DNA from 2 places in the Streptomyces sp. NPDC037126 genome. Region 1 is predicted to be linked to the other one. Evidence: riboswitches for the same ligand, from Rfam matches in the RefSeq annotation. Region 1 holds a riboswitch; the other holds the start of a gene.
What was found. Region 1 has a riboswitch for cyclic di-AMP ahead of ACZ7FF_RS11425 (M23 family metallopeptidase). Riboswitches for the same ligand answer to the same signal wherever they lie in the genome.
Positions count from the first base shown of each region.

Region 2: another riboswitch for cyclic di-AMP. It lies ahead of ACZ7FF_RS19370 (M23 family metallopeptidase); the one in region 1 lies ahead of ACZ7FF_RS11425 (M23 family metallopeptidase).

Region 1 covers NZ_JBVJTD010000003.1:595,433-610,246, reverse strand. Annotated here, with positions in the region: gene lhgO (L-2-hydroxyglutarate oxidase) at 1-984, shown strand, start outside; gene trmB (tRNA (guanosine(46)-N7)-methyltransferase TrmB) at 1,248-2,132, shown strand; gene ACZ7FF_RS11435 (PrsW family intramembrane metalloprotease) at 2,174-3,463, shown strand; gene ACZ7FF_RS11430 (aldo/keto reductase) at 3,554-4,498, opposite strand; gene ACZ7FF_RS11425 (M23 family metallopeptidase) at 4,612-5,643, opposite strand; cyclic di-AMP (ydaO/yuaA leader) riboswitch at 5,653-5,819, opposite strand; gene ACZ7FF_RS11420 (PP2C family protein-serine/threonine phosphatase) at 6,054-7,241, opposite strand; tRNA gene ACZ7FF_RS11415 (tRNA-Met) at 7,465-7,538, opposite strand; gene ACZ7FF_RS11410 (dihydrofolate reductase family protein) at 7,607-8,740, opposite strand; gene ACZ7FF_RS11405 (MarR family winged helix-turn-helix transcriptional regulator) at 8,802-9,353, shown strand; gene ACZ7FF_RS11400 (GTP cyclohydrolase II) at 9,522-10,157, shown strand; gene ACZ7FF_RS11395 (TetR/AcrR family transcriptional regulator) at 10,245-10,823, shown strand; gene ACZ7FF_RS11390 (sensor histidine kinase) at 10,863-12,248, opposite strand; gene ACZ7FF_RS11385 (response regulator transcription factor) at 12,245-12,907, opposite strand; gene ACZ7FF_RS11380 (BlaI/MecI/CopY family transcriptional regulator) at 13,114-13,518, shown strand; gene ACZ7FF_RS11375 (M56 family metallopeptidase) at 13,539-14,558, shown strand.
Region 2 covers NZ_JBVJTD010000008.1:51,214-66,027, forward strand. Annotated here, with positions in the region: gene ACZ7FF_RS19360 (M16 family metallopeptidase) at 1-48, shown strand, start outside; gene ACZ7FF_RS19365 (M16 family metallopeptidase) at 45-1,433, shown strand; cyclic di-AMP (ydaO/yuaA leader) riboswitch at 1,658-1,817, shown strand; gene ACZ7FF_RS19370 (M23 family metallopeptidase) at 1,830-2,585, shown strand; gene ACZ7FF_RS19375 (GntR family transcriptional regulator) at 2,789-3,475, shown strand; gene ACZ7FF_RS19380 (HPr family phosphocarrier protein) at 3,657-3,938, opposite strand; gene ACZ7FF_RS19385 (bifunctional acetate--CoA ligase family protein/GNAT family N-acetyltransferase) at 4,118-6,976, shown strand; gene ACZ7FF_RS19390 (hypothetical protein) at 6,994-7,407, shown strand; gene ACZ7FF_RS19395 (DUF5998 family protein) at 7,409-8,005, shown strand; gene ACZ7FF_RS19400 (alkaline phosphatase family protein) at 8,005-9,195, shown strand; gene ACZ7FF_RS19405 (thymidine kinase) at 9,240-9,890, shown strand; gene ACZ7FF_RS19410 (VOC family protein) at 9,895-10,686, opposite strand; gene ACZ7FF_RS19415 (sulfurtransferase) at 11,009-11,860, shown strand; gene sepH (septation protein SepH) at 11,925-12,968, opposite strand; gene ACZ7FF_RS19425 (hypothetical protein) at 13,449-14,174, shown strand; gene ACZ7FF_RS19430 (D-arabinono-1,4-lactone oxidase) at 14,098-14,814, opposite strand, start outside.

The sequences.
Region 1 (14,814 bases):
GCCGCCGAGATGGTGAAGTTCTGCGCCGAGTACGGCATCGCGCACGCCGTCACCGGCAAGCTGATCGTCGCCACCGAGCGGGAGGAGCTGCCGCGGCTCCACGCCCTCGTGCAGCGGGGCCGGGAGAACGGCATCCCGGTGCGCGAGCTGGGCCCCGCCCAGATCACCGAGTACGAGCCGGAGGTGCGCGGCCTGGCCGCCATACACGTCGGCACGACCGGCGTGTGCGACTTCGTCGGGGTCGCCCGGCAGCTCGCGCGCGCGTCGGGCGCCGAGATCCGGTACGGCGCCCGGGTCGTCCGCGTCGACCGCCGCCCGGACCGGGGCGTGGCCGTGCTCACCGCGGGCGGGGACGTCGTGCGCGGTCGGGTGCTGGTGAACTGCGCCGGCCTGTACTGCGACGAGGTCGCCCGGCTGACCGGGGACGAGCCCGGGGTGCGGATCGTGCCGTTCCGCGGGGAGTACTACGAGCTGGCGCGGCCCGAGCTGGTGCGCGGGCTGGTGTATCCGGTGCCGGACCCGGCGTTCCCGTTCCTCGGTGTGCATCTGACCCGGGGCATCGACGGCGGCGTGCACATCGGGCCGAACGCGGTGCCGGCTCTGGCCCGGGAGGGGTACGGCTGGGGGGTCGTCCGCCCCCGGGAACTCGCCGGGACGATGGCGTGGCCGGGCTCCTGGGCGATCGCGCGCCGGCACTGGCGGTACGGCGCGGGGGAGCTGGGCCGCTCGGTGTCCAGGGCGGCGTTCCTGCGGGCGGTGCGAAGACTCCTGCCCGCGGCGGAGTCCGGGGACCTGGTGCGGGCGCCCGCCGGGGTGCGGGCACAGGCGGTGCTGCGGGACGGGACGCTGGTGGACGACTTCCTGATCCGGGAGGGAGCCCGGGCGGTGCACGTGCTGAACGCACCGTCGCCCGCCGCCACCGCCTCCCTGCCGATCGGCCGCGAGGTCGGCCGCAGGGTGCTCGACATGCTCGGGTCACTGTAGGCCGCGGCCCGGCGCGGGCCGGCTCGGTGCGGGTTGGGTCGCTGCAGACCGGCTCGGTGCGGGCCGGGTCGGTGCGGGCCGGGTCACTACGGGCCGGGTCACTGCGGGCCGGGTCGCTGCGGGCCGGGTCGCTGCGGGCCGCTCAGCGCGGGCCAGGTCGCTGCAGACCGGTTCAGTGCAGCCGGTGTACCGGTGCCCGCCCGGGGGCCTGGTGCGGGCCGTCGGTCGGACGGGCCGCGGGCGCGCCCTAAAATTGGATTACTGTGTCTGATTCGCTGAACGCCCCCGAAGCCCTGCCCGCGGCACCGCACGCCCCCGGTGTCTCCATCCGGCACTCCCGGGACAAGGGTGAGCCGCGGTTCCCGGACGGGCCCAAGGCGGACCCCGCCGGGTCGCACTTCGAGCGGCGGATCCGGAGTTTCCAGCCGCGGCGCAGCCGGGTGACGGCCGGGCAGGCGGACGCGCTGCAGCGGCTGTGGCCCGACTGGGGGCTGGACATCGACGGGCAGCAGGTGATCGACCTCGGCGAGCTGTTCGGGAACGACCGTCCCGTCGTCCTGGAGATCGGGTTCGGGATGGGCGAGGCCACCGCGCAGATGGCCGCCGCCGACCCCGGCACGAACGTCCTGGCCGTCGACGTGCACACCCCCGGCCAGGGCAACCTGCTCAACCTCGCCGACCGCAACGGGCTGTCCAACGTCCGGGTCGGCAACGGCGACGCGATCATCCTGCTCCGGGAGATGCTCCGTCCCGACGCGCTCGACGGGCTGCGGGTGTACTTCCCCGACCCCTGGCCCAAGAAGCGGCACCACAAGCGGCGGCTGATCCAGCCCGAGTTCCTCTCCCTCGCCGCGACGCGGCTGCGCCCCGGCGCGATCGTGCACTGCGCGACCGACTGGGAGCCGTACGCCGAGCAGATGCTGGAGGTGCTCGGTGCGCATCCCGACTTCGAGAACACGCAGGCGGACGGCGGTTTCGCGCCCCGGCCCGAGTTCCGTCCGCTGACCCGTTTCGAGGGACAGGGACTGGACAAGGGTCATGTGGTGAACGATCTGCTCTTCCGCCGCGTACCCCACCGGGACCGCGGCCGGGCCGTTCGCCCGGCCGACGACCGGGCCGACCGTCCGGCCCGTCACCAGGACCGATAAACGCTCCAGCCCCTCGCCCCGTCCCCGTTAGGGTCGATGCCGTGGCCACCGTTCCTCCGTATCCGACGTATCCGCCGAACCCCGGCGACGGCGTGCTCCGCCACCCGCACTGGTGGCAGCGCCCATGGGTGCGGTACGGGGCGCTGATCACGCTGCTGGCCCTGTCCGGGCTGGTCATCCTGGCGCTGGTGCGCCGGCAGACCGGCACCGAGGGGTTCCTGGTGGGTATCGGACTGGCCGTGCTGCCGGTGCCCTGGCTGATAGCCGCCTTCCGCTGGCTGGACCGGGTGGCGCCCGGCCCCTGGCGGAACCTGGTCTTCGCCTTCGCCTGGGGCGCCTGCGCCGCCGCCCTCATAGCCATCGTGGCCAACAGCTTCGCGACGAAGTGGATAGCCACCTCCACCGCGGACCCGGCGGGCGCCGACACCCTCGGTGCGACCGTGATAGCGCCGATCGTCGAGGAGTCGGCCAAGGCCGCGGCCGTGCTGCTGGTCTTCCTCTTCCGCAGACGCGACTTCACCGGGATCGTGGACGGGGTGGTGATAGCCGGGATCACCGCCACCGGGTTCGCGTTCACCGAGAACATCCTCTACCTCGGCACGGCCTTCGGGACCGACCAGCTCAGCGGGGGCACCGGCATCGCCTCGGTCACCGCCGCCACCTTCTTCGTGCGCATCGTGATGTCCCCGTTCGCGCACCCCCTGTTCACCACCCTCACCGGCATCGGCTTCGGCGTCGCCGCGCTGTCCGGGGAACGGCAGCACGCCCGGCGGGTGCTGGTGCCGCTGTGCGGGCTGCTGCTCGCGATGAGCATGCACGCCTTCTGGAACGGCTCCTCCACCTTCGGCCCGTACGGCTTCTTCGCCGTGTACGGCGCGTTCATGGTGCCGGTGTTCGGGCTGCTGACCTGGCTCGCGGTCTGGACCCGGCAGCGGGAGCTGCGGACCATGCGCGAGGAACTGCCGGCGTACGTCCCGGTGGGCTGGCTGGGGCCGACCGAACCGCTGGCGCTCGGCTCGATGCGGGCCCGCCGGATGGCCCGGGACTACGCCCGCCACCACGCCGGACGGCCCGCGGCGCGGGCGGTGGCGCAGTACGAGGCGTACGCGACCTCGCTGGCGCTGCTGCGGCGGCGGGGCAGGCGCGGACGGGCCGGGGCCGACTTCGTCGTACGGGAGCGGGAGCTGCTGGACGAGCTGTGGCGGCGCAGGGAACTGGCCCGGCCGGCTCTGGAGTACGCGGCCCGCACCGCCCTTCCCCGTCCCGCGTACTGGGCGCAGTACGGATATCCGGCGATGCCGTACCCGGCGTACAACCCGTACCGGACGTAGCCGCCCGGGCCGCGGGAGGTCAGGGCCGCCGTGCATGCGGCGCACCCGGCGCACGGCGGGTGGCCGTACGCCGGGATGTGCCGCACGGCGTCACGCCGAGGCGCGCGTCAGCCGCTCCAGTTCCTCGTCGGTCAGCCGCAGCTCCGCGACGCCGAGCAGCGCCGGCAGCTGTTCCACCGTCCGGGCCGAGGCGATGGGGGCCGTGACCGTCGGCTGGGCGGCCAGCCAGGCGAGGGCGACGGTGGCGACCGGCGCGGCGTGGGCGGCGGCGACCTCGTCGAGGGCGGCGAGGACCCGCCGGCCGCGTTCGGAGTCCGCGTGCTGGGCGGCGGAGCCCGCGCGGGCGCTCTCGACCGTCGTACCGGGGCGGTACTTGCCGGTCAGGAAGCCCGAGGCGAGGGAGAAGTACGGGACGGCGGACAGTCCCTCGCGGGCGGCGAGGTCCTGGAGCGGGCCCTCGTAGGTGTCGCGGGAGACCAGGTTGTAGTGCGGCTGGAGGGCGACGTAGCGGGCCAGGCCCTCGCGGGCGGAGAAGTCGAGGGACTCCTGCAGCCGCTCGGCGCTGATGTTGGACGCGGCGATGTGCCGGACCTTGCCCGCCTTCACCAGCTCGTCCAGGGCGCCGATGATCTCCTCGACCGGCACCTCGGGCTGGTCGAAGTGGGTGTAGTAGAGGTCGATGTAGTCGGTGTCCAGACGGCGCAGGGAGGCGTCGGCGGCGGCCCTGATGTTGGCCGCGGACAGACCCCGGTACTCGGGGTGCTGGCTGACCTTGGTGGCGATGACGACGTCGGAGCGGTTGCCGCGGGCCTTGGTCCACCTGCCGATGATCGTCTCGGACTCGCCGCCCTTGTTGCCCTCGATCCAGGCGCTGTAGGCGTCGGCGGTGTCGACGAAGTTGCCGCCGGCGGCCGTGTAGGCGTCCAGGACGCCGAAGGAGGTCTCCTCGTCGGCGGTCCAGCCGAAGACGTTGCCGCCCAGGGAGAGCGGGAAGACCTCGAGGTCGGAGGAACCGAGTTTGTGCAGAGAAGTCATGCTCTACGTCAACACCGGCAGCGGATGATCGCATTCCGCCGCCGGCGTCGCATTTCCGCGGGACGGGCCCGGCTTCGCGCCGGGCAGGCCCCGCGTGCCGCGCAGGCGTCCCGTCAGGGGTTGAGGCCCTTGGAGCGCAGCCACGGCGCCGGGTCGATGGCGGTGGCCTGGCCGCCCGGGTGGACCTCCAGGTGCAGGTGGGGTCCGGTGACGTTGCCGGTGGCGCCGACCCGCCCGATGACCTCGCCGGTGGAGACCTTCTGGCCGACCGAGACGTTGATCGAGGACTGGTGGCAGAACCACAGCTCGGTGCCGTCGTCCAGGGTGACGACCGTGCGGTAGCCGTAGGCGCCGGCCCAGCCGGCCTGGGTGACCGTGCCGCCGTGGACGGCCTTGATGAGAGTGCCGGTGGGGGCGGCGAAGTCGAGGCCGGTGTGGTACCCGGAGGACCACATGGCGCCGGGCTGGCCGAAGGTGCCGGTGATCGTGTACGAGACGACCGGCAGCGTGTACTCCTTGGCCAGCTCGGCCAGTCGCTTGGCCTCGGCCGCCTTCTTGGCGTCGGCCTCCGCCTGCTGCTTGGTGTCGGCGGCCTTGGCGGCGGCCTCCTTCTCCGCCTTGGCGGCCGCCTCGGCGGTCTGCTTCTCGCTGGCGGCGAGGGCGGTGGCGGTGGCCCTGCTGTCGGCCTGGCCCTGCTGCTTCTCGGCCTGGGCCATGATCCGGTTGCGCAGTGCCTCGCCGGCGCCGGTGCTCTTGTCGCTGTCGGTGGCGGTCCGTCCGACGCTGCTCAGCGCGGTGGTGTCGGCATTGTGCGCGTCGGAGGAGTCGTCGCCGAACATGTGCTCGACGGAGGACAGGTCCGGGAGGGAGATGGAGACCGGCGGCTTGCCGGTGTTGGCGCTGGCCATGCCGCCCGCACCGACCGCCGCGATCACGCCGACGCCGAGGACGGTGGAGCTGCGCGCGAAGCCGCCGCGCTGCTTGGAGACGCGGTGCCGGCCGCGGACGGAGGCGATGGATTCCTCGGTGGGGTTCCACTCCTCCCAGGGGCCGTCGTCGGCGGGGAAGGAACCGTAGCCGAAGGGCTCGGGCTCACGCTGAGCCGGCACGAACGGGGCTTCTGGGGCAGGCCGGTTGGACGCCACGCGGGCGTACTCCTTTCCTTCCTCCGCCTACCGGGTTAGCTGACGGGTTCGGAGCAGGAAGGTCTCCTACGCGCGTATACCGGTCCTCGACTCGGAGAGTCCATGACGGCATCCGCGTGATTCACCCCAGGGTGGTGGTTCCCCGGTTCCCTTACGGGATTCGGCGCGTGCGCACGGAGCCGTCTCTTGTGACGGCTGGGACGACCGCGCTGCGTTATCGAACGTTAATAGACCCGACTGTCACTTTCCAAGCCGTTCCACTTGATCATTAACGCTTTCGGTCGCGGACTTTCCAGACAGGATCCCTGCAAAACGGGCGAGTTGGCCGAGGTTCAGGAGTCACGGCGTTTTTGATGGTGACTCAGATGTTATGCGGAGGGCATCCGTCCGATCACCCTGGGTGAAGACGATCAGGGGCGCCGTACGGCGAGCAGCGCCATGTCGTCCGCCATCCCGCCGCCGGAGTGCCGCCGCACCTCCTCGGCGAGCCGGCCGAGCAGCGCTCCGGGGCCGGGGAAGGCGCGCCCCGCGAGCCGCCGTTCGGGGTCGAAGAACCGGCCGTGGGCGTCCCGGGCCTCGGACAGGCCGTCGGTGTGGAGCAGCAGGGTGGCACCGCCGGGGAAGGGGAACTCCAGGGCGCGGTCGGGCCACCGGCCCAGATCGCCCATGCCGAGCGGCAGCGCGGCCTCGGGGGCGGCCAGGGTGCGCAGGGTGCCGTCCGCGTGCAGCAGCAGCGGCGGGGGATGACCGCGGTTGACGATCCTCACCACCGCTTCGTCGTGCGGGAGTTCGACGAGTACGGCGGTGGTGAAGCCCTCGAAGGCGTCGATGCCGTCGCGCCTGGTTCCCTCGCGCGCGAGCGCCCGCTCCAGCCGCTGGGCCACCGCCTCCAGGCCGGCCTCCTGCTCGGCGGCCTCCCGGAACGCCCCGATCACCACGGCCACGGCGGCGACCGCGCCCATGCCCTTGCCGCGCACGTCCCCCACGACCAGCCGGACGCCGTGCGGGCTGTCCTGCACCGCGTACAGGTCGCCGCCGATGAACGCGTCCTGCTGGGCCGCCTCGTACCGGGCCGCGATGTCGAGGCCGGCGATCCGCGCGGCGGGTTCCGGCAGCACGGCCCGCTGGGCGGCCTCGGCGATCTCCCGGGCGGAGGCGAGGCGCCGGTCGCCGCGGCGGACCACGCGGTTGATGGCGACGGCCAGGAGGGCGACGGTGGCCACGGTGACGAGGTCGGTGACGGTGGCGACGGCCGGGTCGAAGCCGGCCTCGGCGTGCACGGCGTAGATCGCGGCGAGCGCCGCGAGGCCGGTGACGACGGTGGTGCGCAGCGAGGCCAGGGGCGCGGCGATCAGCGCGGCGGCCGTGAAGAACGGGACGGCGGTGAACTCCTTCGGGGTGAGCAGGCCGTAGAGGACACCGCCGGCGATCAGCAGGGCGGGCAGGGCGCGGGCCAGGACGCGCGGGAGCGGGCGGCGGGGCGGAGGTCCGGGCACGACCTCGACGTCACCGAGGCCCGGGTCGGGCACGGGGTCACCGGGGAGCCGGCCGCCCGCCCTGGCGTACGCGCTCTCCTCCTCCACCTCACCAGGGCGCACCGCTTGTCTCCCACATGTCCGACGTGGCTCCAGCGTGGCCGGAGCGGGGACGGCGGGCGACCGCTGTGGACCGAGCGTGTGACCTGCTGTGACGTACGCCACTCGGCGTGTCGGGGGCGGGCGGGCACGGGAGGCGGGCGCGTCGGTGGGAAAAGCCGGTGCGCCGGCGCGGAAAACACTCAGGGCCGGAATCCATTGCTGGATTCCGGCCCTGAGTCTTCAGTAGCGGGGACAGGATTTGAACCTGCGACCTCTGGGTTATGAGCCCAGCGAGCTACCGAGCTGCTCCACCCCGCGTCGTTGTGTCTCCAGTGTACGACATGCGCGGGGCGCGAAGCACACCGGTTTTCCGCGGTCCGGACCGGTCAGGCCGACAGGTGCCTGTTCGGGGCCTTGGCGAGGGCCTCGTACTCGGGCAGTACGACGACCTGGGCGCCCGCGCCCCTCAGCACGCCGGTGCCGTCGGCGCCGGCGACGAAGGTGTCGGGCTCCCGCCAGGCGGTCACCACCCGGCGCACCCCTGCCCCGAGGACGAGCCGGGCGCAGGGCGCGGGCCGGGAGGCGCGGCGGGCGCAGGGCTCCAGGCTGCTGTAGACGGTGGCGCCGGGCAGGCGCGCGTCGGTGGGGTCGAGCTTGGCGAGCGCGGCCTCCTCGGCGTGCACCACGGGGTCGCCGCCCTCGCGGGAGTGGCCGCGGGCCAGTTCGGTGCCGTCGGCGGCGACCACGACCGCGCCCACACTGAAGGCCGTCTCCGAGGGCGGGCACAGGGCGGCGAGTTCACAGGCGGTGCGCAGCCAGTGGCGGTCGGCGGCGGTGGGCTCGGGGCCGGTGCCGGGGGCGGTGGGCTCGTAGCGCATCAGGACGACGTCCTCGATGCGGCGGGTCTCGGTCAGGCGCAGCCGGCCGCCCTGGTACTCCCCCGGCCCGAACAGGCGGGGCGCCGCCGGGTCGCCGACGAAGAGCGGGGCGAGGACCAGCTGGAGTTCGTCGGCGAGGCCCTGCTGGAGGAGCTGGGTGTGCACGGTGCCGCCGCCCTCGACCATCAGGCGCCGCACGCCGCGCACGTCGTGCAGGTGGGTGAGCAGGGTCCGCCAGTCGAGGTCCGGGCCGAGCGGGACGACGTCGGCCGTGCCGCCGAGGACGCGGGCGGCCCGCTCGGCGCCCTTGTCGGTCGTGTAGACGAGCTTGTCGCCGCCGGTGTGCCAGAAGGTGGCGTTCGGGTCGAGGTCGCCGGAGGCGGTGACGGTGACCTTCAGCGGGTAGGCGGGCCTGCCCTCGGCCGTGCGGGCGGCGCGGCGCTCCGCGGAGTTGACCAGCAGGCGTGGGTTGTCGGCGCGGATCGTGCCGGCGCCGATCAGGATGGCGTCGACGGACGCCCGTACCGCGTCGACCCGGTCGAAGTCGGCGGGGCTGGACAGCAGCAGCCGGTCCGGGCCGGTGTCGTCCAGGTAGCCGTCGAGGGAGACGGCGGCGGACAGCAGCACGTACGGGTACGACATCGGCGCGCTCTCCCTGCGAAGGCTTCTTGGTTCAAGTTTGAAACAAACTTACACTGGCAGCATGACGACCCGCTGGCTCACCCCCGAGGAGCAGCGCGCCTGGCGCGCCTACATCGCCGCCTCCCAGCTGCTGGAGGACGCGATCGACCGGCAGCTCCAGCAGGAGGCCGGCATGCCGCACCTTTTCTACTCCGTGCTGGCCAATCTGTCCGAGGCCCCGGACCGGCGCCTGCGCATGACCGACCTCGCCGAGAAGCTGAAGATCACGCGCAGCAGGCTGACGTACGCGGTGACCCGGCTGGAGCGGGACGGTTTGGTGCGCCGGGAGGACTGCGAGTGGGACAGGCGCAGCCTGCTCGCGGTGCTGACGGACGCGGGGACGGCCGTGCTGGAGCGTACGGCGCCCGGCCATGTCGAGACGGTGCGCGGCGCGCTCTTCGACCGGCTCACCCCGGAGCAGGTGGGGCAGCTGGAGGAGATCTGCTCGGGGGTCGCGCGCGGGCTCCAGGGGGAGGGCGAGGAGTCGGCCGCCGCGGAGGAGGTGCCGTGGCGGCGCAGGTCGTCACCCTGCTCGGGGCCGCCCGCCCCGCCGCCGCGGGACGAGCCGTCGTAAACCGCCCGCCGCGAGGCGGGCCGTTGCCGAGCCGGTCCCGTGGGCCGTGCCGCCGTGAGCCGTGCCGGAAATCCGTTGCTTCAACTTTTAAGCATGGGGTAGGGTCCGGACCGAGCATCTGATTCAAATCTGAAGCAGATGGACGGAGCACGGAACCCGGAGACCCGCATGCCCGACTTCCCCGCCGCCACGCCGCGCGCCCGTGTCCGGGTACCGCTGCGCTTCCACGACGGCTACGGCGTCGACGCCGAACTCGTCACCTTCCACGGCCTGACCGACGGCCAGGAGCACGTCGCCGTCGTCCTCGGCGAGCCCGGCCCCGTCCCCCTGGTCCGCCTGCACTCCGAGTGCCTGACCGGCGACGTCTTCGGCTCGGCCCGCTGCGACTGCGGACCCCAGCTGCGCGAGGCGGCCGAGCGCATCGCCGACCGCGGCGGCGTCCTGCTCTACCTGCGCCAGGAGGGCCGCGGCATCGGCCTCTACAACAAGCTCGACGCCTACGCCCTGCAGGACCAGGGCCTCGACACCTACGAGGCGAACGCGGCGCTCGGCCTGCCGGAGGACGCCCGCGACTACACGGCCGCCGCACAGATGCTCGGGGCCCTCGGCATCGGGGAGCTGGACCTGCTGTCCAACAACCCCGACAAGGCCGGGCAGCTGCGCTCCCTGGGCCTGACCGTCCGGGACCGGGTGCCGACCGGCGTCTTCACCACGGCCCACAACGTCCGCTACCTGCGCGCGAAGGTCCTCCAGACCCAGCACACGCTGCCGCTGGCAGAACTGACGGAGCTGAGCGCGGGCTGAGCCCCGTCCGGGCGCCGCGCCCGGCTCCGGCTTCAGTACTCTGACCGCAGTGGTCTGGGTACGGGGGAGCACGCGGAGTCGAAGCACATGGTGAGACGGAACGACCAGCGGCGCGCGGCGCTCGTCGACGCGGCGGTCGAGGTGCTGGCCGCGGAGGGCGCCCGGGGCCTGACGTTCCGGGCGGTGGACACCGAGGCCCGCGTGCCCACCGGCACGGCGTCCAACTACTTCGCCAACCGCGACGATCTGCTCACCCAGGCCGGCGCCCGGGTCTACGAACGGCTCCGGCCGGACGAGGCCACCATCGCCCGCCAGCGCACGGCCGGCCGGGACCGGGAGACGTACACGCAGCTGATGCGGGAGCTGATCGGCCGCGTCTCCGCCTTCCGCACCGGCTACCTCGCCCTGCTCGAACTGCGTCTGGAGGCCACCCGCCGCCCCGCCCTGCGCGCGGTGCTCACCGAGCGGGTCCGGGCCGACCTCGACGCCGACGTCGCCTACCACGAGGCCTCCGGCCTGCCCGGCGACGCCACGGCCGTCAGGCTCCTGTACCTCGCCCTGAACTGGCTGATCGTCGAGCAGCTCACCCTGCCGGACGTCCTGACCCCGGCCGAACGGGACCGGCTGGTCGTGGCCGCGGTGGAGCGGATCGTGGCCGCGGAGTAGAGCTCCCGGACCGGCCGGCCCATGAGGAGCGGGAGCCGCTCACGCCACGGGCAGGCTGACCGTGAACCTGGCCCCGGGCGCGTACCCGGCGTCGTACGACACGTCTCCACCGACGGCCCGGGCCAGGCGCCTCGCGAGCGGCAGCCCGAGGCCCGCGCCGTCGTGCCCGTCGGCGGGGTCGGCGCGCCGCCCCGGCTGGAACAGCTCGCCCACGAACGCCGCCGGTACGCCGGGCCCGTCGTCGACGACGTCTATCCGCACGGCGCCCGGCAGACGCCGCGCGGACACGGTCACACGGGAGCCGGCGTAGCGGGCGGCGTTGGCGAGCAGGGGGCTGAGGATGCGTTCCAGGAGTGCGCCGGCGACCCCCGCCTCCACGACCGGCGCCTCCGCCTCCACCTCGGTCCGCAGCCGGGCCGGTACGTCGAGGTGCTTGAGCAGGCCGTCGAGGACGGGGAGCACGTCGGTCGTCCCGGGGGCCGTCGCCGGGTTCAGCGCGTTCTCGCGGGCGTCGTCCAGGAGGGTGTCGCAGATGGTGCGCATGGACTGGGCGGCCTCGGCGATCACGTCCTGGATGGCGCGCGTCTCGGCTTCCGTGCGGGGGCGGGCCCGCCACCAGTCGAGTTCCATGATGATCCGGGTGAGCGGTGTGCGCAGTTCGTGGGACAGCTCTCCGGTCAGCTGCTGTTCGTGGCGCAGCACGGTCCGTATGCGGTCCAGGAGCTCGTCCAGCGAGGCGCCGAGGCGGGCGAGCTCGGCCGGGTGGCCCTCGGTGCCGAAACGCTCGTCGGAGCCGACCGCGCTCCACTGGGTGGCCTGGTCGGTCATCGTCCGCACGGGGCGCAGCGCCCTGCCGACGGACAGGCGGGTGAGCAGGTACGTGCAGCCGAGCATCACGGCGTCCAGGACCAGCGAGCCGAGCAGCAGGGTGCGGGCCGAACCGCGGTACGGCGCGAGGTCGAGGGCGGTGACGACGGTGGCGGTGGCGTGTCGGCCCGCGACGGGGTGGGAGCACAGCCGGACCGGCCGCCGGCCGTGGTCCGAGACGGTCGCGCAGGCGCGCCCCGGTCGCGCGGCCAGCCGGCCGGCGGTCCGGGTCAGCGGACTGGCCGCCGTGGTGGACGGCGGCCTCTCCAGCAGGCGGGGGCCGGAGTAGATCCACACGTTCGAGTCCAGGAGCCGGTCGTTGACCGTCTCCAGGACACGGACGCGGTGGCCGCTGGTGTCGACGGTCGTGGCCACCGCCACCGCCCGGTTGCGCAGTTCGTCGTCCGCCTGCCGCTCCAGATGCCGGTCCATGATGACGTTGAACACCACGGTCAGGACCGTCATCAGCAGCGCGGCGGTGGTCAGCGCCACGAGGGAGAGCCGGCCGCGCAGGGTGCGCGGGGCGAGCCGGCGGCCGGTGCGCAGGACACGGTTCATGACAGGCGGTGTCCGATCCCCCGCGCCGTGCCGATGGTCAGGCCGCTGCCCGCCACGCGCAGCTTGCGGCGCAGCCGGCTCAGGTACTGGTCCAGGGTGTTGTCGCTGACCTGGGCACCCTCCGGCCAGCCGGCCCGCACCAGCTCGCGGCGGCGCACGAGCGCCCCGTCCGCGGTGACGAGCGTGGCCAGCAGCCGGAACTCCGTCGGGGACAGGGCCACCCGGACGCCGTTCACGCTCACGCCGTGGTCCACGGCGTCCAGGACCAGGTCACCGGTTCCGGCGGTGGGGCGGGGGGCGGCCCGTCTGAGCGCGGCGCGCAGCCGGGCGGCGAGTTCGGGGAGGTGGAAGGGCTTGGGGAGGTAGTCGTCGCCCCCGGCGGAGAACCCGGACAGCCGGTCGGTGAGCCGGTGCCGGGCGGTCAGGAAGATCACCGGCGCGAGGAAGCCGTTGGCGCGCAGCGCCTGGCACACGTCCCGTCCGTCCGCGTCGGGCAGGCCGACGTCCAGCACGGCCGCGGCGATGTCGGGGGTGGCCAGCCGCAGGGCGGAGGCGCCGTCGGCGGCCAGGACGGGCTCGAAGTCCTCGTCGTACAGCCCCCGGCGCAGCACGTCGCGCAGGGCGTGATCGTCCTCGACAACAAGGATCCTGGGGCGCATGACCCTCCTGCGGCCCACGGGCCGCTCTGGGTGAGCGGGCGGAAAACGAATGACTACAAAAATGTAGACGGTCTACGGAACTGTAGACGAACGGCGGCCGCGGGGTGTTCCCGGAGCCCGCGCCACCGGGCACCGTGCGCAGCGGTCGCCCGGGTTCCCCGGCCCGGGGGTAGCCTCTGCGAGCGAGGTGCGAGGAAGGACGGACAGTGGGCGACCCGAGGGACGAGGAGACTCCCGGCGGATCCGGCAGACGGGCACGCGGCGAGCTGGAGAGCGAGGTGCTGGCCGCGCTGTGGGCCGCCGACGGCCCGCTGACCGCCCGCCAGGCCCTGGAGCGCCTGCCGGACGGCCTGGCGTACACCACCGTCCTGACGATCCTGTCCCGGCTCCACGACAAGGGCATGCTCGTACGCCACCGGCAGGGCCGCGGGTACGCCTACGCACCGGTGCGGGACGAGGCGTCGCACACGGCCCGGCGCATGCGGTCGCTGCTGGACGAGGGGTCCGACCGCGAGGCGGTGCTGACCCGCTTCGTCTCCGAACTCTCCGTGCACGACGAGCAGTTGCTGCACCAGCTGCTGTCCGGGCACGACGCACCCGACGAGCCCTGAGACGGGGAGGCCCTGAGCCGGTGCTGATCAGCGTCTACGTTCCGTTCGTCGTCACGGCCGTGGTCACGGTGCTCGCGCCCCGGCCGGCCCGGCGGCTCCCCCCGCGTCCCGCCGCCTGGGCCCTGGCCTGCGCCGCGCTCGTCACGGCGGTCGGCTGGACGGGCTCGCTCGCCCTGCTGGCCTTCACCGGCGTCGCGCAGATCCCCCAGGTCGCGGCCGAGGGCCACTGGTCGGTGGCCGTGCTGCGCGCGCAGGACCCCGTGGACCTCGCCGTCGCCGCGGTCAGCGCGGTCGCCCTGGCCGTGAGCGCCGTCTCGCTGGCCGTGGCCGCCGTCCGCCAGGTCCGCCAGGTCGTACGGGCCCGGCGGGAGTGCGCCGGGCTGCCCGGCGACACGGAACTGGCCGTGGTCGACGAGGACTCGCCGCTGGCCTTCGCCCTGCCCGGGGCGCCCGGACGGATCGTGGTGTCCCGGGGGATGCTGCGCTGCCTCGGCGACGACGAGCGCTCGGCGCTGCTGGCGCACGAACGGGCCCATCTCCGCGGCAGGCACCACCTGTTCCTGGGCCTGTGGCGGCTCACCGCGGCCCTGAACCCGCTGCTGCGCCCCCTGGCCGCCACCGGCGCCTTCGTCCTGGAGCGCTGGGCCGACGAGACGGCCGCCGCGCAGGTCGGCGACCGGGCCGTCGTCGCCCGCGCGGTCGGGCGCGCCGCCCTCGCCTCCGCGGGCGCGCCGCCTCGCGCCCAGCTGGCCGCGACCGGCGGGGAGGTGCCCCAGCGGGTACGGGCCCTGCTCGCGCCCCCGCCCGCCCGGCGCAGCCTGCCCCTGCTCATCGGCGCCGCGCTGCTGACGGTGTGCTGCGCGAGCCTCGCCAACGCGGCCTCCGACAACGACCGGATGGTCGACAGCGCCGAACGGGCCCAGTGCGCGGCCCTGCTGGCGGCCATGCCCGCACCACCGCCGGGCGACCACCGGCACGGCCCCTGCCGCCATCACCGCCGCGACGGCGACGGCGACCACCACGCGCGGCCGCGGCGGTAACCAGGACCTCGCAAGGGCGTTGCGCGGACGGCGTGTTCCGACCAGGCGGGCCGTGGGCGGCAGGGCGGCGTGCCCGGCCGTCCTGAGTCGACGGCAGTCGCCAGCAGGCACCGGCCCGTTGGGAAGTGACGGATCCGCGGGGCACGACCACCGCTCAGCGGTGTGGTCTTCACCTGATGGGCACCGGCGGTCTTCGGTGCGGTGGGGACGGCCGGCCCGGAAGAGCACAACTCGCCCCCGGTTCCGCCCGGCAGCC
Region 2 (14,814 bases), on a different contig from region 1:
GAAGCGACCGTAGAGGCCGGCAACGAGAACGAGGAGACGGCCAAGTGACCGAGCTCGCCACCATGGACTTCCACCCCCGCCCGCAGGCCGGCGAGGCCAGGCCGTGGGCCTTCCCCGCCCCCGAGCGCGGCACGCTGGACAACGGCCTGACCGTGCTGCGCTGCCACCGTCCCGGCCAGCAGGTCGTCGCCGTCGAGGTGCTGCTGGACGCGCCCCTGGACGCCGAGCCGGCCGGCCTGGACGGCGTCGCCACGATCATGGCGCGCGCCTTCTCCGAGGGCACCGACAAGCACTCCGCCGAGGAGTTCGCCGCCGAGCTGGAGCGCGCGGGCGCCACCCTGGACGCGCACGCCGACCACCCCGGCGTCCGGCTCAGCCTGGAGGTGCCGGTCTCCCGGCTGGCCAAGGGCCTCGGCCTGGTGGCCGACGCCCTGCGCGCGCCCGCCTTCGCCGAGAGCGAGGTCGAGCGGCTGGTCCGCAACCGCCTGGACGAGATCCCGCACGAGCTGGCGAACCCCGCCCGCCGGGCCGCCAAGGAGCTCTCCAAGGAGCTGTTCCCGGGAACCTCGCGCATGTCCCGCCCGCGCCAGGGCACCGAGGAGACGGTCGAGAAGATCGACGAGGCCGCCGTGCGCGCCTTCTACGACCGGCATGTGCGGCCCGCCACGGCCACCGCGGTCGTGGTCGGCGACCTCACCGGTGTGGACCTGGACGTGCTGCTCGGCGAGACCCTCGGCGCCTGGACCGGCACGCCCGGCGAGCCCCGGCCCGTGCCGCCGGTGACCGCCGACGACACCGGCCGCGTGATCGTCGTGGACCGGCCCGGCGCCGTCCAGACGCAGCTGCTCATCGGCCGGGTCGGGCCGGACCGGCACGACCGGGTGTGGCCCGCCCAGGTGCTCGGCACCTACTGCCTCGGCGGCACCCTCACCTCCCGCCTGGACCGCGTGCTGCGCGAGGAGAAGGGCTACACCTACGGAGTGCGCGCCTTCGGGCAGGTCCTGCGCTCGGCGCCGGACGGCACGGGCGCGTCGATGCTCGCCATCAGCGGCTCCGTGGACACCCCCAACACCGGTCCCGCGCTGGGGGACCTGTGGAAGGTGCTGCGCACCCTCGCGGCGGAGGGCCTGACCGACGCCGAGCGGGACGTCGCGGTGCAGAACCTCGTCGGCGTGGCGCCGCTGAAGTACGAGACAGCGGCGGCCGTCGCGAGCACCCTGGCCGACCAGGTCGAGCAGCACCTGCCCGACGACTTCCAGGCGACGCTGTACCGGCAGCTGGCCGCGACGGGCACGGTGGAGGCCACCGCGGCCGCCGTCAGCGCCTTCCCGGTGGACCGCCTGGTGACGGTCCTCGTCGGTGACGCCTCGCAGATCAAGGCGCCGGTCGAGGCGCTCGGCATCGGCGAAGTCACCGTCGTCACCGCGGAGTAGCGGCGCCCGGCAAGCCGTACGCGCGCGAGGGGCCCCGACGATCCACGGGATGTCGGGGCCCCTTTCGTCGCCCTCTCCTTCCCAGATGTCCGGATTGGGGCGTACGTTGCCCGTCCGCCCTGTGGGATGCGCTACAAAAGGCCGGATGCGTTTGGGAATTGAACGCTGGCCCGCATAGCGTCGTCCGGACTGTTCGTCGGGCAGTGCGCCGCGTCCGCGGCACCGGACAGTCATCGCCGAGTCCCCGTACGGCGCGAGCCAGGGGAGCCGGGGACCCACCGTCCCTGGGGTGAATCGGGCGTCCGCGCGAGAGCGAGGGGCCCGTAGGAGACCTTCCTGCTCCGAACCCGTCAGCTAACCCGGTAGGCGAGAGGGAAGGAAAGGACCAGCCACTCCATGGCGTTCATGTGCGCCACCGGGAAGCACCGCAAGCCCGGCCGGGTCAAGCGCACCACCGCTCAGGCGGCCGGTGTCGCGGCCCTCACGACCACCGGTGTCATCGGCACCCTCGCAGCCTCCCCGGCCCTCGCCGCCGAGAACTCGGTGGAGCAGACCGGACTGACCCCGGTGCTCACCGCGAGCGACGACATCGCCGAGCACATCGACGCGCAGGCCGCCGCCCAGAAGCGGGCCGCCGACGAGAAGGCGGCCAGGGAGGCCGCCGCCAAGGCCGCCACCGAGCGGGCGAAGCAGGAGCGCGAGGCCAAGGCCCGCGCCGCCCGCGAGGCCGAGCGCAAGGCGCTGAACACCTTCGTCCCGCCGATCGCGCACTCCTACGTCTCCACGGGCTACCGCGCCAGCAGCTCGCTGTGGTCCTCCGGCACCCACACCGGCATCGACTTCCACGCGGCGACCGGCACGTCCGTCCACGCGGTCGGCTCCGGCACCGTCGTCTCCACCGGCTGGGGCGGCGCCTACGGCAACCAGATCGTGATCCGCATGGCCGACGGCATGTACACCCAGTACGGCCACCTGTCGTCCATCGGTGTCACGGTGGGGCAGCGGGTCACCCCCGGTCAGCAGATCGGCCTGTCCGGCGCGACCGGCAACGTCACAGGCCCGCATCTGCACTTCGAGGCCCGCACCGGCCCCGACTACGGCTCCGACGTCGACCCCGTGGCCTACCTACGCAAGCACGGCGTGGACGTCTGACGGGCCGGACGCCCGAACGGCATCACGAAGCCCCGGTTCACCGAGCCGGGGCTTTCGCCTTTTCCTCGGTGGCCGCGAGGCGCGTTGTCCAAAAAATATCCATGGATTCCGGCCCGCCGTCGGAAATTCCGGTCCCTTGGAATAGAGTCACGGAACACACGTCCATCGTCGACGTTTCACGGGGATTATGACGGAGGTCGGTCATGCGTGTTCCGGCGCACTCGGTGTGCACCGCGATCCGGGACGACATCGTCACCGGGGTCCATGAGCGCGGCAGCCGTCTCACCGAGGAGGTCCTGGCCCGCCGCTACGGCGTCTCGCGCGTCCCCGTGCGCGAGGCCCTGCGCACCCTGGAGGCGGAGGGCTTCGTGGTGACGCGCCGGCACGCGGGCGCGTGCGTGGCCGAACCGACCGAGCAGGAGGCCGCCGATCTGCTGGAGATGCGCCTGCTCCTGGAGCCGCTCGGGGCCGCCCGGGCCGCGCAGCGGCGCACGGAGGCACATCTGAAGGTGCTGCGCGGGCTGGTCAGGCTGGGTCAGGAGCGGGCGCGGCGGGGCGGCAGCGAGGACCTGCGTTCGCTGGGCGGCTGGTTCCACGAGACGCTCGCCCAGGCCTGCGGCAGCCCCTCGCTGACCTCGATGCTCATGCAGCTGCGCCACAAGATCGCCTGGATGTACACGGTGGAGGCCGCGCCGAGCCCGGTGGACTCCTGGGCGGAGCACGGCGCGATCGCGGACGCGGTGACGCGCGGCGACGGCGAACGCGCGCGGGCGCTGACCGCGCTGCACACCGAGCGCGCGACGGCCGCGCACCGCCTTCGTGTCCCCGGCGCCGCGGAGCGCGTGAGGACTTCGCAACACGCCGTACACATGCCGAGCGTGCGTTATTAACACCGGCGCCGTATACAAAGAGGTGATATTCGGTGGGGCGGTATTTCCGCTGCCCTTTTCCCGTGTCCCGTGAAATACGCGTCCGTCGGGGTGCCCACGGTTGTCCACGGTGAATTCGGCCGGGCGGGAAAACGCGGAAGCCGCGCCGTCCGGAACGGACGGCGCGGCTTCCCGGTCGTGCTCAGACGGTCTCGGGCAGCTCTTCCAGGCCCTCGGCGACCAGCTTGGCCAGACGGTCGAGGGCGACGTCCGCACCCTCGGCGTCGGAGGCGAGGACGATCTCCTCGCCACCCTGGGCGCCCAGGCCCAGGACGGCCAGCATCGAGGCCGCGTTGACCGGCGTGCCGCCGGTCTTGGCGATCGTGACCGGGACGCCTGCGGCCGTGGCGGCTCGGACGAAGATGGAGGCGGGGCGGGCGTGGAGACCCTCGGCCCAGCCGACGTTGACGCGGCGCTCAGCCATGTGTTGCTGCCCTTCGGTGATCAGGGTTGTCTAGACCAGTTTCCCATATCGTGAAGCGTGCCCGGCGCGGGCCTTCTCTTCCGCTCCGGTGTGACGTCGCGACCGCGGCCTCGGCCCGACTTCCGTCCCCCACAGACTGCCCCGCGCCGTTGTCGGACGCGAGCCGTACTCTGGGGCCCATGCAGACCTCGGCGGACCGGCAGGGCCGGTACGAGTACCCCGCCCACTGGGAGGCGGACGTGGTGCTGCGCGACGGGGGAACCGCGCGCATCCGGCCCATCACCGTTGATGACGCCGACCGCCTGGTCAGCTTCTACGAGCAGGTCTCGGACGAGTCGAAGTACTACCGCTTCTTCGCGCCGTACCCGCGACTGTCCGCCAAGGACGTCCACCGCTTCACGCACCACGACTTCGTGGACCGGGTGGGACTCGCGGCCACCATCGGCGGCGAGTTCATCGCCACCGTACGCTACGACCGCATCGGCGCCGACGGTGCGCCCGCGTCCGCGCCCGCCGACGAGGCCGAGGTCGCCTTCCTGGTGCAGGACGCCCACCAGGGCCGCGGGGTCGCCTCCGCCCTGCTGGAGCACGTCGCCGCCGTCGCGCGCGAACGGGGCATCCGCCGCTTCGCCGCCGAGGTGCTGCCCGCCAACACCAAGATGATCAAGGTGTTCACGGACGCCGGCTACACCCAGAAGCGCAGCTTCGAGGACGGCGTCGTACGCCTGGAGTTCGACCTCGAACCCACGGACCGCTCGGTCGCCGTGCAGCGCGCGCGGGAACAGCGCGCCGAGGCCCGTTCGGTGCGGCGGCTCCTCGTGCCCGGATCGGTCGCGGTCGTCGGCGTCGGCCGGACGCCCGGCGGTGTGGGGCGCAGCGTCCTCGGCAACATCAGGGAGGCCGGCTACTCCGGCCGCCTCTACGCGGTGAACAAGGCTTTCCCCGAGGACCTCGCCGAACTCGACGGGGTGCCCGCGCACCGCTCGGTCCGGGACATCGAGGGACACCTGGACCTCGCCGTGGTCGCCGTACCGGCCGAGTACGTGCCCGGCGTGGTCGCCGAGTGCGGCGAGCACGGCGTCCAGGGGCTCGTCGTGCTCTCCGCCGGATACGCCGAGAGCGGCCCCGAGGGGCGGGAGCGGCAGCGGGCCCTGGTCCGCCAGGCGCGCGCGTACGGCATGCGGATCATCGGCCCGAACGCCTTCGGGATCATCAACACAGCCCCGGACGTCCGGCTGAACGCGTCCCTCGCCCCCGACATGCCCCGCCCCGGCCGCATCGGCATGTTCGCCCAGTCCGGCGCCATCGGCATCGCCCTGCTCTCCCGGCTGCACCGGCGCGGCGGAGGGGTCACCGGCGTCTCGGGCGTCTCCACCTTCGTGTCCGCGGGCAACCGCGCCGACGTCTCCGGCAACGACGTCCTGCAGTACTGGTACGACGACCCGGAGACCGACGTCGTCCTCATGTACCTGGAGTCCATCGGCAACCCCCGCAAGTTCACCCGGCTCGCCCGGCGGACGGCGGCGGCGAAGCCGCTGGTCGTGGTGCAGGGCACCGGCACCGCGCCGCAGGGCCACGCGGTACGGGCCACGCACCTGCCGTACGCGACGGTGTCCGCCCTGCTGAGGCAGGCCGGGGTGCTCCGGGTCGACACGATCACCGAACTGGTCGACGCGGGACTGCTGCTGGCGCGCCAGCCCCTGCCGGCCGGCCCCCGGGTGGCGATCCTCGGCAACTCGGAGTCGCTGGGCGTCCTGACGTACGACCGCTGTCTCGCGGAGGGACTGCGGCCGTCCCATCCGGTGGACCTGACGACGGGGGCGACGGCGCAGGACTTCCACGGGGCGCTGGCCCGGGCCCTGGCCGACGACACGAACGACGCCGTCGTCGTCACGGCGATCCCCGCGATCGGGGAGGGGTCGCCCGGGGACGCCGAGCTGGCGGAGGCGCTGCGGTCGGCGGCCGCCGCCGTGCCGGGCAAACCGGTGCTGGTGGTCCATGTGGAGCTCGGGGGGCTCGCGGAGGCGTTGTCCGCCGCGGCGAGCACGGCACCCCAGGCCGCCGACCGGGCACCCGGCACCGGGAACGGCGCCCCGCCGTTCCGCCCGGCGGTACCGCCGCCCACCGCGGTGACGGAGTCAGGGGCGCCCCTCTCGGGATCCCCGCGGGACGAACCCCGGCTCATCCCCGCCTACCCCGCCGCCGAGCGGGCCGTCCGGGCCCTCGCCGAGGCCGTCAGGTACGGCCAGTGGCGGCGGGACGCCATGGACCCGGGCAGGGTGCCGGAGTACGAGGACATCGACGAGAAGGGGGCCGCCCGGCTGATCGGGGAGCTGCTGGCACGCGGCGAGGGGCTCACGATCTCCGACGCGGAGACCTGCGAGCTGCTCGGCAAGTACGGCATCCAGGTGCGGCGGGCGCTTCCCGCGCCCACCCCCGACTCCGCGGCCGAGGCGGCCGGCGCCCTCGGCTACCCGGTGGCGCTCAAGGCGACCGCCCCGCATCTCAGGCACCGCGCCGACCTCGGCGGAGTGCGCCTGGACCTCGCCGACGAGGAGCAACTGCGCCGCGCCTACGCCGAATTGACCGAACTGTTCGGGAAGCCGGAGGAACTGCGGCCGGTGGTGCAGGGCATGGCACCGCGCGGGGTCGACACCATCGTACGGGCGGTGATCGATCCGGCGGCGGGGGCCGTGCTGTCCTTCGGGCTGGCCGGGGCCGCCTCGCAGCTGCTCGGGGACATGGCGCACCGGCTGGTCCCGGTGACCGACCGCGAGGCGACCTCCCTGGTGCGTTCGATCCGCACCGCGCCGCTGCTGTTCGGCTGGCGCGGCTCCACCCCGGTCGACACACCCGCGCTGGAGGAGCTGCTGCTGCGCGTCTCCCGGCTCGTGGACGACCACCCGGAGGTGGTCGCGGTCACCCTGGAGCCGGTCGTCGTCGCCCCGCACGGCGTGAGCGTCCTCAGCGCCACCGTTCGACTCGCGCCGCCGCCCGCCCGCGGCGACCTCGGCCCGCGCACGATGCCGGCCTACTGATCCGGGGAGGGGGGCTCATGGAGATGGCCGGCCGGGCACTGCCCGAGGGCAGCTGGTGGGACTGGGACGTCGTCACCTGGGACGCCGGCCGGTTCGTGCTCGCCGCCGGGTACGACCTCACCCACCACCACGGCCTGGAGGTCGCGTTCGGCGACCCGTACTTCGTGTCCTGCCCGTTCGCCTTCCAGGACCCGCTCTTCCGGCCGCCGAACGCCGCGGAGGCGGACCGGCTCGTGCGCACCCTCGGGGAGACGCCGCCCGTCGTGGCCGCGTTCGAGGCGGACGCCGGCGGCCCGGAACGCGTCTCCTGCCTCGTCGCCGCCGAGCGGCTCGACATCGGCCCGGGGCTCGTCCCGAGGCGCCCACACACGCGTGCGCGGGCCGTCCCCGGTCTGCGCGACTGGCCCGGACCCCCCTTGCCCACGGATTAGGATGGACGCCATGGCCAAGACCAGTACGACGACCCAGGGGCTGCGCGCGGCGATCGAGCGCAGCGGCTACTACCCGGCCCTCGTGGCCGAGGCGGTGGAGGCCGCCGTGGGCGGCGAGCCCATCCGGTCGTACCTGGTCCACCAGGAGACCACGTTCGACCAGAACGAGGTGCGGCGGCACGTGACCGTCCTGGTCCTCACCGGCAACCGCTTCATCGTCAGCCACACCGACGAGCAGGCCGCCGACACCACCTCCCCGACGCCGTACGCCACGACGTCCACGGAGTCCGTGAAGCTCGGCCGGATCTCGTCGGTCGTGGTCAGCCGGGTGGTCGCGAACCCCGAGCAGTACACCCCGGGCACGCTGCCCCGCGAGGTCGTGCTGACCATCGGCTGGGGCGCGGTCAGCCGCATCGACCTGGAGCCCGCCGCCTGCGGCGACCCCAACTGCGACGCCGACCACGGCTACACGGGCAACTCCACGGCGGACGACCTCAGCCTGCGCGTCAGCGAGGCCGGCGACGGCCCGGAGACGGTCCGCCAGGCACTGGCCTTCGCGCAGGCCGTCTCCGAGGCGACCGCGGACGTCACGCGCTGATGTCCCAGCTCTCCGCCTGGGACCACCCGGAACCGCTCGCCCTGGACACCGCGCCGCTGCCCCAGTACGGCACCGGCTCCCTCGCCGACCTGCTGCCCACGCTCGCCGCGGGCATGGGCGTACCCGGGCTGTCCGCGACGATCACCGAGCTGGCCCCGGCCGACCGGGTCTGCGTCTTCCTGATCGACGGGCTCGGCTGGGAGCAGCTGCGCGCCCACCCCGACGAGGCCCCCTTCCTGGCCTCGCTGCTCGGCAGCTCGCGCGGCGGCACCGGCCGCCCGCTCACCGCCGGCTACCCGGCGACCACCGCGACCTCCCTCGCCTCCGTCGGCACCGGCCTGCCGCCCGGCGCCCACGGCCTGCCCGGCTACACGGTCCGCAACCCGGCCACCGGCGAGCTGATGAACCAGCTCCGCTGGCAGCCGTACACCGAACCGCGGCCCTGGCAGCCGTACCCCACCGTCTTCCAGCTGGCCCACGACGCCGGGGTGCACGCCGCCCAGGTGTCCTCGCCGACCTTCCAGCACACCCCGCTGACCAAGGTCGCGCTCAGCGGCGGCCGCTTCCACGGACGGCTGAGCGGCGAGGAGCGCATGGACCTGGCCGCCGAGCAGCTGGCCGCCGGGGACCGCTCGCTGGTGTACACGTACTACGCCGAACTCGACGGCGCGGGCCACCGCTACGGCGTCGCCTCCGACACCTGGCGCGGCCAGCTCATGTACGTCGACCGGCTCGCCCAGCGCCTGGCCGAGCAGCTGCCGCCGCGCAGCGCGCTCTACGTCACCGCGGACCACGGCATGGTCGACGTCCCGTTCGACGACGAGCACCGGATCGACTTCGACACGGACTGGGAGCTGCGCGCCGGGGTCGCCCTGCTGGGCGGCGAGGGGCGGGCACGGCACGTGTACGCGGTGCCGGGCGCCCAGAACGACGTGCTGACCTGCTGGCGCGAGGTGCTCGGCGAGCAGTTCTGGGTGGCCTCGCGCGACGAGGCGATCGCGGCGGGCTGGTTCGGGCCGCACATCGACGAGCGGGTGTACGCCCGCCTCGGGGACGTGGTCGCGGCCGCGCACGACGACGTCCTGATCATCGCCTCCGAGCGGGAGCCGAAGGAGTCCGCGCTGGTCGGCAACCACGGTTCGATGACCCCCGTCGAGCAGCTGGTCCCGCTGCTCGAAGTACGCTCCTGACGCGCCCCCGCCTCCACGACTCACCGAAAGGTGCTCAACTCCTCATGCCCGAGCTGGTGTTCTTCTCCGGAACGATGGACTGCGGGAAGTCGACGCTGGCTCTGCAGATCGAGCACAACCGCTCCGCGCGGGGCCTGGTCGGAATGATCTTCACGAGGAACGACCGCGCCGGCGAGGGCAAGCTGTCCTCCCGTCTCGGCCTGGTCACCGACGCGGTGGAGGTCGCGGACGACCAGGACCTGTACGCGTACATCGTCGACCACCTCTCGCAGGGCGGCCGGGTCGACTACGTGATCGCGGACGAGGCGCAGTTCCTCGCGCCCGGGCAGATCGATCAGCTCGCGCGCGTGGTGGACGATCTCGGCCTGGACGCCTACGCGTTCGGCATCACCACCGACTTCCGCTCCAAGCTCTTCCCGGGTTCGCAGCGGCTGGTGGAGCTGGCCGACCGGATCGAGGTGCTCCAGGTGGAGGCGCTGTGCTGGTGCGGCGCCCGCGCCACGCACAACGCCCGCACCGTGGACGGCCAGATGGTGGTCGAGGGCGCCCAGGTGGTCGTCGGCGACGTCAACAACGCGGCGGGCGAGATCGGCTACGAGGTGCTGTGCCGCCGCCACCACCGCCGCCGGATGACCGCCGCGACGTCCCGCGCGGCGGCCCTGTCCCCGGACGTGCTGCCCGTCTCGTCCGCCTGAGCGGTCAGCTCGGGTTCTGCACCACCGAGAAGACCGCGCCCTCCGGGTCCGCCACGGTCGCCACCCGCCCGTGTGCGCTCTCGTGGGCCGCATGGAGGACCTGGCCACCGAGGCCGGCCACCTGCCGCAGCGTCTCGTCCGTGTCGGCCACCTCGAAGTAGGTCTGCCAGTACGAGCCGCGGTCCCGGGGCAGGGCGTGGCCCAGGCCGTGCAGTCCGGCCACCGGACGGCCGCCGGTGCGCAGGGTCACGTAGTCGAAGTCGGCGGAGAGCACCGGCTCCTCCTCGTATCCGAACACCGTCTCGTAGAACTTGGCGACGCTCTCCGTCTCGAACGTGAGCAGCTCGTTCCACGCGGGCGTGCCCGGCACCCCGGTGACCGTCGCGCCGAGGTGGTCCGAGCCCTGCCAGATGCCGAACACCGCGCCCGAGGGGTCGGCGGCGATGGCCATCCGCCCGGCCTCGGCCGCGTCCAGCGGGCCGACGGCCACCGTGCCGCCGCACAGCCGCACCGTGTCGGCCGTCCGGTCCACGTCGTCCGAGGCGAGGTAGGGCGTCCAGGCGATCGGCAGCCGGGGGTCCGGCGGCAGCTGACCCATGCCGGCCACCTCCCGCCCGTCGAGCAGCGCCCGCACATAGGGGCCGAGCTGCTGCGGGCCCGGCCGGAACTCCCAGCCGAACAGCTCCCCGTAGAACTCCTCGGTGGCGGTCAGCCCGTGTGCCATCAGGCTCACCCAGCAGGGTGTGCCGGGCGCGCGCCGCGCGTGCGGACCGTCCGACTCCCGTGCCTCGGTCATCGATCACTCTCTCCCCGGCCCCTGGTGGTGGCCGTGTCGTTTCCGCTCCGCCGGCAGGGGGACCACGCCGGTCGCGTGCGCGCCCGTGCCGGTGGCGGCATCCTCCGCGGTCTCGCGGGCCGTACGGCGTCGCCGGACCGGCGGTTTCCCCGGAAGAATGCCTGCGCTGCCGTGTTTCGTCGCTTCCTGACGATGGCCGGCGGGTGTCCACCGGCTGTACAGCACGTGCTCGATCCCATACGCCTCGTGATCGAGCCTGTCCGGCGGAGCAGAGTAGCCGGACCTGGACGCCGCGGCCACCCCTGGCGTATGGATGGACGCCATGAGAGCCATCATCACCGCAACCGAACTCGCCCAGGGCCTGAGCGGGGAGAATCCACCCGTTCTGCTGGACGTCCGCTGGCAGCTGAGCGTGGCGAAGGCGGCGGGCGCCCCGGCCTTCGACGGCCGGGCCGAGTACGCGGCCGGGCACATCCCCGGCGCCGTCTTCGTGGACCTGGACCGGGAGCTGGCCGGCGCCCCGGGCGAACACGGCCGGCACCCCCTGCCCGACCTCGCGGAATTCGGCGCCGCGATGCGCCGCGCGGGTGTGTCGGCGAGCCGGCCGGTCGTCGTCTACGACGGCGGGCAGGGCTGGGCCGCCGCGCGCGCGTGGTGGCTGCTGCGCTGGACGGGTCACCCGGACGTGCGGGTCCTGGACGGCGGGTTGCCCACCTGGGAGGGCGAGCTGTCGTCACGTCAGCCCGCCCCGGCCGGAGGCGACTTCGAACCGGTGTCGGCCGCGACCGGTCTGCTGGACGCGGACGGCGCCGCGGAACTCGCCCGCACGGGTGTGTTGCTGGACGCGCGTGCGGGGGAGCGGTACCGCGGCGAGGTCGAGCCGATCGACCGGGTGGGCGGGCACATCCCGGGCGCGGTGTCGGCGCCGACGACGGAGAACGTGGAGACCGACGGCCGCTTCCTGCCCGCGGCGGAGCTGGAGGACCGCTTCAAGGCCCTCGGCGTCTCCACGGACGCGGAGGTCGGCGTGTACTGCGGTTCGGGCGTCTCCGGCGCCCACGAGGTGCTGGCCCTCGCGGTGGCCGGCATCCCGGCGGCCCTGTACGTCGGTTCGTGGTCGGAGTGGTCCTCGGACCCGTCCCGGCCGGTGGCGGTGGGGGCCGACCCGCAGTAGCGGCAGACGGGGAGGGCGGGGCACGCACGCGTGCCCCGCCCTCCCCGTACGGTCGTCGGACCGGCTACTCCTGCTTCTTGCGGCGGGTGCCGAAGACGATCTCGTCCCAGCTCGGGACGGCGGCGCGGCGGCCGGGGCGGACGCCGTCGGCCTCGGCCTGGCGGTCGGTGGCGCCGACGAGCCGGTCGCGGTGACTGCCCACGGAGCGGGGCATGAGGACGTCCGCGTAGGCGGAACCGGCCGACGCGGCGGGCGCCGGGGGCTCCTCCACGACGGGTTCCTCGGGCGGCTCCTCCGGGGTCTCCGACGGCCGTTCGGGGACCACCATGTCGCCGCGGAAGCTGGGCACGGCCTCCAGGAGGCTGGTCAGCGAGTCGCGCTCGCCGGTGGTGCTCTCCTCCACGGGCTCGGACGCCTGCGCGGGCAGGCTCGGCCGCTCCCGGTCGCCCCGGTCCAGCGCACGGTCCATCGAACGCTCGCGCGGCAGCCGGGCGATGCGCGGGACGAACGGGAAGCTGGGCTCCGGCACCGCGAGGTCGTCGGACTCGCCGATCAGCGAGCGCGCCTCGTCGTCGACGGCCTGGACGAGCCGCCGGGGCGGGTCGTACGTCCAGCTCGCCGAGTGCGGTTCGCCCGCGACCCGGTAGACGAGGAGCACCTCCCAGGTGCCGTCGTCACGGCGCCAGGAGTCCCACTGCACGGTGTCCTTCTCGGCGCCGCGCAGCAGCAGCCGCTCCTGGACGGCCTCGCCGAGCGGCGGGCCGGAGTTCTCGCCGGGGCGGCGGACCGGGGTCTTGCGGGCCCGCTCGGCCATGAAGGCGCGCTCGGCCAGTACCGGACCCTCGAAGCGCCGTACCCGGTCGACGGGGATGCCCGCGAGCTGCGCGACCTCTTCCGCCGTGGCACCGGCGCGTATACGCGCCTGGATGTCGCGGGGGCGGAGATGGCTCTCGACCTCGATCTCGATCTGCCCGAGGCGGGGCCGGTCGCCGCGCACGGCGGCGCGCAGCCGTTCGTCGATCGGAAGGGTGTACTCCGTTGAGTCGGCAGCCTTGAGCACCAGCCGTGTGCCGTCATTCGAGACGGCCACGACACGCAGTTCGGGCATGGGGACCTCCCGGGTGGTGCCTGCCGACGTCACGTGCGTCGCTGCTTCCGCTAGTCGAGTGTGGCCTGCCCGGGTGCAGCCTGCCACAACCTTGCCGAGTTGCCCGGCGTGTCGGGCACGGGCCCTGGGCCGCCGTTATGGCACGGTTACCTATTCGCAACGCTAAGTGACAAACTCCGTCACCCTGTGCAACTAGCCCCCTCCCGGCGGTCCTTCAAGGCCGCGGACACCCTGGTGGGAGACCGGACCCAGGGCTCGCAACAGTACTCCATTCGGACCACGTGCGTGGATTGGCGCGCCGCCCAACTTCTGGCAAGAGATGTCTCCCGGCCCTCCGCAACCGGTTTTGTCGATCATGAACGTGGCGAACTTCACGCAATCCCCAGAAACGGAACTAATGGTTTCGTTCGTACGTCCCCTTCTCGTGCAGTAGGTCGGTGAATGTCGATCAAGTACGGGAAAGGCAGGCAGGTTCCGGGTATGCGTGAAACACCCGCCGCGGTTCGCAGGCGGATCGACCTGAGCGTCCCCCAGGTGGCGGGCAGCGCCCTGGCGGCGGTCGTGGCGGCCAAGATGGCCTCGTACTTCGGGGTGTACGGCACGATCCTCGGCGCCGGGGTGGTCAGCGTCGTCGCCACCTGCGGCGGCACCCTCTTCCAGCACTTCTTCAGGCGGACCGGGGAGCAGTTCCGGGAGGCGAAGGCGACCCCCCGTCCCCCGCGGCAAGTGCCCTCGCCCCCGGGCGAGTTCGGCGAGGGGACCGTCTACCGCGCGCGGGTGAGGAACTGGCGGCGGCCGGTGGTCGCGGCCGCCATGGTGTTCGGCGTGACCATGGCCGGCATCACGACGTACGAGCTCGTGTCCGGCAGCAGCTTCAGCGGCGGCGGGGGCACGACGGTCAGCGACGCGGTCACCGGGCGCCGCCCGGCCTCCTCGAAGTCCGAGGAGGTGCCGGCCCCGTCGGGCACGCCGTCCGGGGAGCGGAGCGGTCGCACACCCTCCGCCGGCGGGGGTACGGCCGGCGGCGCGACCCCCGCACCCGGCCGCTTTGGCGGCACCGCGGGCGAGGCCCCGAGCGCCGGCACCACCCCGGGCGCGACCCCCACGCCCAGCGGGTCCGCCGCGACGCCTACGACCCCAGAACCCTCCGCAAGTAGTCGTTCTGGAACAGCCGTTCCGGGTCAAGACGGTCCCGCAACGCCGTGAACTCGCCGAAGCGCGGGTACACCCGGGCGAGGTACTCCGCGTCCCGCGTGTGCACCTTGCCCCAGTGCGGACGGCCCTCGTGCGCGGTGAGGATGCGCTCGGCGGCGGTGAAGTACGACTGGTACGGCGTGCCCCGGAACATGTGCACGGCGATGTAGGCGCTGTCCCGCCCGGAGGCGGTGGACAGGGTGATGTCGTCGGCCGGGGCGGTGCGCACCTCGACGGGGAAGCTGATGCGCAGGCCCGAGCGGTCGACCATGGTCCTCAGCTCGCGCAGGGTCTCCACCAGGGCCGCGCGCGGGACGGCGTACTCCATCTCCACGAAGCGCACCCGGCGCGGGGAGGTGAAGACCTTGTACGGGATGTCCGTGTACGTCCGCGCGGACAGGGCCCTGCTGGAGATCCGCGCGATCGCGGGGACGGCGGCGGGTGCCGCGCGGCCGGCCCACTGGGCCACCTGGAAGACGCCGTTGGAGAGGAACTCGTCCTCGAACCAGCCGGCCAGCTGCCCGACGGGCTGCTCGGGGCCCGCGCTGCGGTTGTTGCGCTTGGTGTTGGTGCTGCCGGTGTGCGGGAACCAGTAGAACTCGAAGTGCTCGTTCTCGGCCCACAGTTGGTCGAACTCGGCGAGGACCCGCTC